Pseudophaeobacter arcticus DSM 23566: one gene and its partner. The main gene of each other region encodes a partner of the protein of the gene in region 2 in a complex. Links are inferred from orthologs where the notes say so. Each region holds a gene or a part of one and is shown on either strand. Other genes may lie near its edges. The genes, in order: accD and accB.

Region 1 (3,270 bases), 2.8 Mb from region 2 along the record:
CCATCTAACCAGATTTCGGCCCGTCCTGCCGCCGCAACCAGTGGACCGGATTTCAATCGCTGCATCCGCGCGGGCCAGCGCGCCTGTGTCATCGCAGCCTCGCAGGCAGCGTCATCCGCGCCCAGGTGGCGCAGGGCGGCAAGGGCCGCGCCGGCATTTTGCACCTGATGTGCCCCCAGCAGCACCGGCATGGGCAGGTCCAGCAAGCCGCGCTCGTCCTGAAACACCAGCCGGTCGCGCTCTTGGCTGACATGCCACTGCTGACCATAGGCAATCAGGGGGGCGCCCAGACGCGCGGCTGTGGCCTCGATGACCTCCAGGGCCGCATCCGGTTGCGGGCCGACAACCACCGGCACGCCACGTTTGATAATCCCGGCCTTCTCGGTGGCGATCTTGGTCAGGGTATCACCGAGGAATTGTTCGTGATCGATGGAGATCGGCGTGATCACCGTGAGGGCCGGTTGGGCAATCACATTGGTGGCGTCCAGCCGCCCGCCCAGGCCGACCTCCAGCAGGGTATAATCCGCCGCAGTGCGGGCAAAGGCCAGAAGAGCGGCCACTGTGGTGATTTCAAAATAGGTGATGCTCTCATCGCCATTGGTGGCGTAGCACTCATCCAGGACTTCGGTGAGATACTGTTCGGAAATCAGCTCTCCTGACAGACGGATGCGTTCGTGGAACCGCGCCAGATGCGGCGAGGTATAGGCATGCACCGATTTGCCCCAGCCTTCCAGCCCGGCGCGGATCATTGCCTGGGTTGAGCCCTTGCCATTGGTGCCGGCCAGGTGGATCACCGGAGGCAGGCTCTCTTGCGGATTGTCCAGCCGCTTGAGCAGGCGCCAGACCCGATCCAGGGTCAGGTCGATGATCTTGGGATGCAGCGCCAGCATGCGGGCAAGGATGGCATCAGAAGTCGGCTGGGTCATGGGGGCACACTCAATGGCAGCAAAGGGGGAGGGCGGGGTCACCAAAACGACAAACGGCCCGCCCTGAAGAGGCGGGCCGCGTCAAAACACTATAGGGTCAATCAGGTTTCTGCAGCAGGTGTTTCTGCGGCATCTTCTGTCTCATTCGCGGCCTCTGCACCTGCACCCGGCGCGGGCAGATCGCCCACCACCTGCGGCGAGAGCCCCATCAGCATGCGGATAATGGTGATCAGCTCTGCCCGCATTTCGGTGCGCGGGATCACCCTGTCCAGCATGCCGTGATCCAGCAGGTATTCCGCCCGCTGGAAGCCTTCGGGGAGCTTTTCGCGGATGGTCTGTTCGATCACCCGGGGACCGGCAAAACAGATCAACGCGTTGGGCTCGGAGATATGCACATCGCCCAGCATCGCATATGAGGCCGTCACGCCGCCGGTGGTGGGATGGGTCAGCACAACGATATAGGGCAGGTTGGCTTCTTTCAGCATCTGCACCGCCACCGTGGTCCGGGGCATCTGCATCAGTGACAGGATACCTTCCTGCATGCGCGCGCCGCCAGCAGCCGAGAACAGCACCAACGGGCGGCCCAGCCTGACGGCCTCTTCGGCGGCGGCGATAATCGCGTTGCCCACATACATGCCCATGGAGCCCCCCATAAAGGAGAAATCCTGCGCCGCAGCAACAATCGGCGTGCGGCCAATTTCTCCGGCGGCCACCAGCATGGCTTCTTTTTCGTCGGTCTTTTTCTGCGCCGCCTTCATGCGGTCTGGGTATTTTTTCTGATCGCGGAACTTCAGCGGATCGGTAATTGGCTCTGGCACCGCAACCTCGGTGAACACTCCGCCATCAAACAGCGCAGTGAAGCGATCGCGCGGGGTGATATGCATATGGTGACCGCAGTTGGTGCAGACATTCTGATTGTCGCTCAGTTCGCGGTGAAACAGCATGGTGCCGCATTCACTGCATTTCTGCCAAAGATTCTCAGGCACTTCGCGACGCGAAAACAGCGAGTTGATCGTTGGGCGGACGTAGTTGGTGATCCAGTTCATATCATGCCTCTGTCAGAGCCGTTTGGCGGGGCCAGTTTCGACACCAGATAAGCTGCCTTGCGCTGAATTGCAATCAGCGCCGTATCGCCAGCCGTGCCACCAACCACAGGACCAGCATCGTTGCGCAGTCCACCCACAGCCAGGGGCGCAGGGCGGCCACATCCGACATCTCATAGGGAAGCAGATAAAGCGCCAGACCAAACAGGCTGCTGGGCGATCCCAGGATCAGCAAGGCCACGATGTTGTTGACAAAATGTACTGCAATGGCAGGCCCCAGGGTGCCGGCACGGGCGGTGAGATCCGCCATCAGCAGCCCAAATCCCATGGCCCAAAGGCACAGCAGCCAGGCATTGTCCCCGGCCTCTTGCGGCATGTAATGCGCCGCGCCAAACAGCGCCGAGGGAAGCCCAAGCCAAATCACCGGGTGACTGAACCGCGCCGCCAGGGCCTGTTGCAGATACCCGCGAAACACCAGTTCTTCGGCGCTGACCTGTACCAACACGGCCAAGAGCGACAGTGGCAGCAGACCCAGCCAGGTCAGCCAATGCAGGTTGGCCACCAGTGGCGCGCCAAAATCATAGGGCGGCAAAACCATGATGACCGCAAAAACAGCCGTCCCCCCCAGACAGGTTCGGATAAACTGCTGCACCGTCAATCCCGGTGCCCCGATCAGACTGAAAAAGGACCGATTGTGCAGCAGGCGCGCGGCCAGCCCCACCCCCAGTGGCAGAAAGCCAAATGTCGCCAGCAGGATCAGCATGGCGATGGGTGTGCTGCCCCGTTCCATCACCAATAACCACTCGACAGAGGTAAAGCCCAGCAATACCAGAAACGTCACGATCTGGAGGCCATAACTGACCATCGCAATCACCCCGAGCCCCAGCAGCAGACGCCAGAGCTGCGATCTGGACCGCCCCGGCGCCACCAGGTCTTCATGCGCAGGGTAGCGCGACCCAGGGGTCATCTTGGTGCATCCTCTTGTGGCTCATTTGGCTGATTTGGTGCAAAACCTGTGTCACTGCTGGACACCTCAGCCACGGTTTCCACGTCGCCGGAAAAGCCCATGGCGGGCAAACCCGCCTCGCGGACCTTGGAGGCCAGGGCCACCAGATGCCCCGAGACCGTTTCCAGCAGCTGGGTGGCGACACCCGCGTCGCTTTCGATCACCGCGCGGTATTCTTCAGCACCGATCCGCAGGAACAGGCAGGGTTCGACGGCGCGCAGATCCATTTCACGCGGCTGCCGCAGGATCACCGCCAAATCGCCAATCAACCGGCCCGGCTCGATCACTGCCACCG
Region 2 (3,052 bases):
CGGTCGCCGGGCTGCACCCCCTGCGCCAGCAACCACCCCGCCAGCGCGGCGGCTTTGTGATGAAAGCTTTGATAATCGGCCACCAGCTCCTGCCCCAGGTAAAGCGCCGGGCGGGCGCCCTCTGCCTGCGCCTGCCGATACAGCCATTGCGCGATATTCATCGCCTGTTCTCCTCCTGATTGGTCGGCTCTTGGGCCCCTCCCCGGAGCCACGCAACACAGAGCCTGTCAAAAAACACCCTTCCACGGTGTCGCTTTCCCTTCAATTCCGCAAAAATACCCGGTTAATAGAAGCCATGAGCGATATTGCCTTTGACCACGCCCCTGTGGGCCTCGCCGTTTTGGAGAACCGTGTGATCAAACGGTGTAACCAGCAGTTTGCCATCACCTTTGGCGGCACCCCTGCGGATCACGCTGATGTGCTGATCGCCGAACTTTACCCCAGCCGGGAAGATTACCACCGTATCGGGCAATTGCTGCAACAGGACGAAGGCGCCAAGACCGGGCTCTATAATGATGAACGCATCATGCGCCGTCACTCGGGTGAATTGTTCTGGTGTCGGGTCCGGGGACGCTCAATCACGCCGGATGACCCATTTCGCACTGGCATCTGGTCCTTTGCCGATATCTCCGAAGATCGCCCGGTGGTCAGCCTCACCCCGCGCGAACGCGAGGTGGCGATCCTGACCTGCAAGGGGCTCTCGGCCAAGGAAATCGGGCTAAAGCTGGATCTGTCCTATCGCACGATCGAAACCCATCGCGCCCGCCTTTTGCAGAAATTCAACGCCCGCAAGCTGCCGGAACTGGTCGCCAAGCTGAGCGGCATGCCGCTATAATTGGCGATCCATGATGAAAACTTTGGCTCAGAGATTGCGAATCCCGCCAAGCCTGCCCATTTTATGACCGTATTCGACAGTGCTTTCCTTGTGGTAACGCTTCCCCTATAAGCGCTGTTAATTTCCAGGCTGCCCACGTGGCAAACCTGTGGCAGATCTGTCGGAACCGGCTGAGGACACAATGACAAACAAAACGCACGAAGCAGATGTGGCATTCATCAAGGCACTGGCCGAATTGCTGCGGGACAACGACCTGACCGAACTGGAGGTCAAGCGCGACTATAGCGAAGACGACAGCCTGAATGTGCGCGTATCGCGCCAGGCCATCGTCGCAGCCGCAGCCCCTGTACAGGTGGCCGCGCCTGTGGCCGCCGCACCGGTTGCTGCAGCAGCAGCTCCCGCCGCCGCAGCCCCGGCAGATGATCCGGCCAGCCACCCCGGCGCCGTCACCTCCCCCATGGTTGGCACCGTATATTTGCAGGCCGAGCCCGGTGCGCCGGCCTTTATCGCTGTTGGCAAACAGGTCAATGAGGGCGATACCCTTTTGATCGTCGAAGCGATGAAAACCATGAACCATATCCCGGCGCCAAAATCCGGTACCGTCAAGCGCATCCTGGTTGAAGATGGCGCCGCCGTCGAATTCGGATCTCCGCTGGCCATCATCGAGTAAGGGCAGCCCATGTTTGACAAGATCCTGATTGCCAACCGCGGAGAGATTGCGCTGCGCGTGATCCGGGCCTGCCGCGAGATGGGCATCAAATCGGTTGCGGTGCATTCCACCGCAGATGCCGATGCGATGCATGTGCGTATGGCTGACGAATCCGTCTGTATCGGCCCGCCCTCGGGCGCTCAAAGCTACCTGTCGATCCCGGCCATTATCTCGGCCTGCGAGATCACCGGCGCTCAGGCAATCCACCCGGGCTATGGCTTCCTGTCGGAAAACGCCAATTTTGTGCAAATTCTGGAAGACCACGGTATCACCTTTATCGGTCCTTCGGCGGAACACATCCGCCAGATGGGCGACAAGATCACCGCCAAGGACACCGCAAAGATGCTAGGCATCCCCTGCGTGCCCGGTTCTGCCGGTGGTGTGCCCGACGTGGAAACCGCCAAGACGGTTGCCGCCGACATGGGCTATCCGGTGATCATCAAGGCCACAGCTGGTGGCGGCGGTCGCGGCATGAAAGTTGCCGAAACCGCTGCTGATCTGGTGCAGGCGTTCCAGACCGCGCGCTCTGAATCCAAGGCCGCCTTTGGCAATGACGAAGTCTATATGGAGAAATACCTCCAGAAGCCGCGTCACATCGAAATTCAGGTTTTTGGCGATGGTCAGGGCAACGGTGTGCATCTGGCCGAACGCGACTGTTCGCTGCAACGCCGCCACCAAAAGGTGTTTGAGGAGGCCCCCGGCCCCTGCATCAGCGCCGAAGAACGCGCCCGCATCGGCGGGATCTGCGCCGATGCCATCGGCAAGATGGGCTATTCCGGTGCTGGCACCATCGAATTCCTCTATGAGGACGGCGAGTTCTATTTCATCGAGATGAACACCCGCCTGCAGGTGGAACACCCGGTGACCGAGGCGATCTTTGGTGTTGATCTGGTGCGCGAACAAATCCGCGTTGCCGAAGGGCTGCCGCTCTCCTTCACCCAGGACGAGCTGCAGATCAACGGCCATGCCATCGAGGTCCGCATCAACGCGGAAAAACTGCCAAACTTCTCTCCCTGCCCCGGTAAGATCACCGCCTTTCATGCGCCAGGCGGGCTGGGGGTGCGGATGGATTCGGCGCTTTATGACGGCTATTCGATCCCGCCCTATTACGACAGCCTGATTGGCAAGCTGATCGTGCATGGCCGCGACCGCCCCGAAGCCCTGGCACGGCTCAGCCGCGCCCTGGGGGAGCTGATCGTCGATGGTATCGACACCACCGTGCCGCTGTTCGACGCCCTGCTGCAAGAGCCTGATATACAGTCGGGCAACTATGGCATTCACTGGCTGGAACGCTGGCTGGAAGAAAACCTCGGGGGCTAACCCCCGGTGGATGGGGGCGTTCTTACCGGAGCGCCCCCTTTGCAATTCCCCCCTGGCGCGCCCTCCTGATGCAATGACCAGGGACCCCACCTCCCCTTTCCTTTTTTAGGAAAATTGATGCGCCTAACCCCGGAACTCTTGCTGCATGCCTATTCCATCGGAGTTTTCCCGATGGCCGAGCACCGCGA

The links.
Region 1: the proteins of accB (region 2) and accD are in contact, whole or in part, in a solved structure (PDB 8UXZ), measured with the Escherichia coli proteins. The link is inferred for Pseudophaeobacter arcticus DSM 23566 from one-to-one orthologs.

Annotation. Positions count from the first base shown.
Region 1 is NZ_KI421507.1:4,064,841-4,068,110, reverse strand. Bases 1-2,949 are described here. They hold accD (acetyl-CoA carboxylase, carboxyltransferase subunit beta), read right to left. Parts: upstream 1,973-2,949; coding sequence 1,028-1,972; downstream 1-1,027. Other genes in these bases: ARCT_RS26805 (ABC transporter transmembrane domain-containing protein), read right to left, coding at 2,933-2,949; ARCT_RS0124065 (CPBP family intramembrane glutamic endopeptidase), read right to left, coding at 2,046-2,936; ARCT_RS0124075 (bifunctional folylpolyglutamate synthase/dihydrofolate synthase), read right to left, coding at 1-926. Outside these bases: more of ARCT_RS26805, read right to left, coding at 2,950-3,270.
Region 2 is NZ_KI421507.1:1,253,860-1,256,911, reverse strand. The notes cover bases 30-2,760. They hold accB (acetyl-CoA carboxylase biotin carboxyl carrier protein), read left to right. Parts: upstream 30-1,016; coding sequence 1,017-1,505; downstream 1,506-2,760. Other genes in these bases: accC (acetyl-CoA carboxylase biotin carboxylase subunit), read left to right, coding at 1,515-2,760; ARCT_RS0109935 (LuxR C-terminal-related transcriptional regulator), read left to right, coding at 296-835; ARCT_RS0109940 (class I adenylate-forming enzyme family protein), read right to left, coding at 30-161. Also shown: more of ARCT_RS0109940, read right to left, coding at 1-29; more of accC, read left to right, coding at 2,761-2,864; aat (leucyl/phenylalanyl-tRNA--protein transferase), read left to right, coding at 2,982-3,052. UniProt on the Escherichia coli protein: This protein is a component of the acetyl coenzyme A carboxylase complex; first, biotin carboxylase catalyzes the carboxylation of the carrier protein and then the transcarboxylase transfers the carboxyl group to form malonyl-CoA.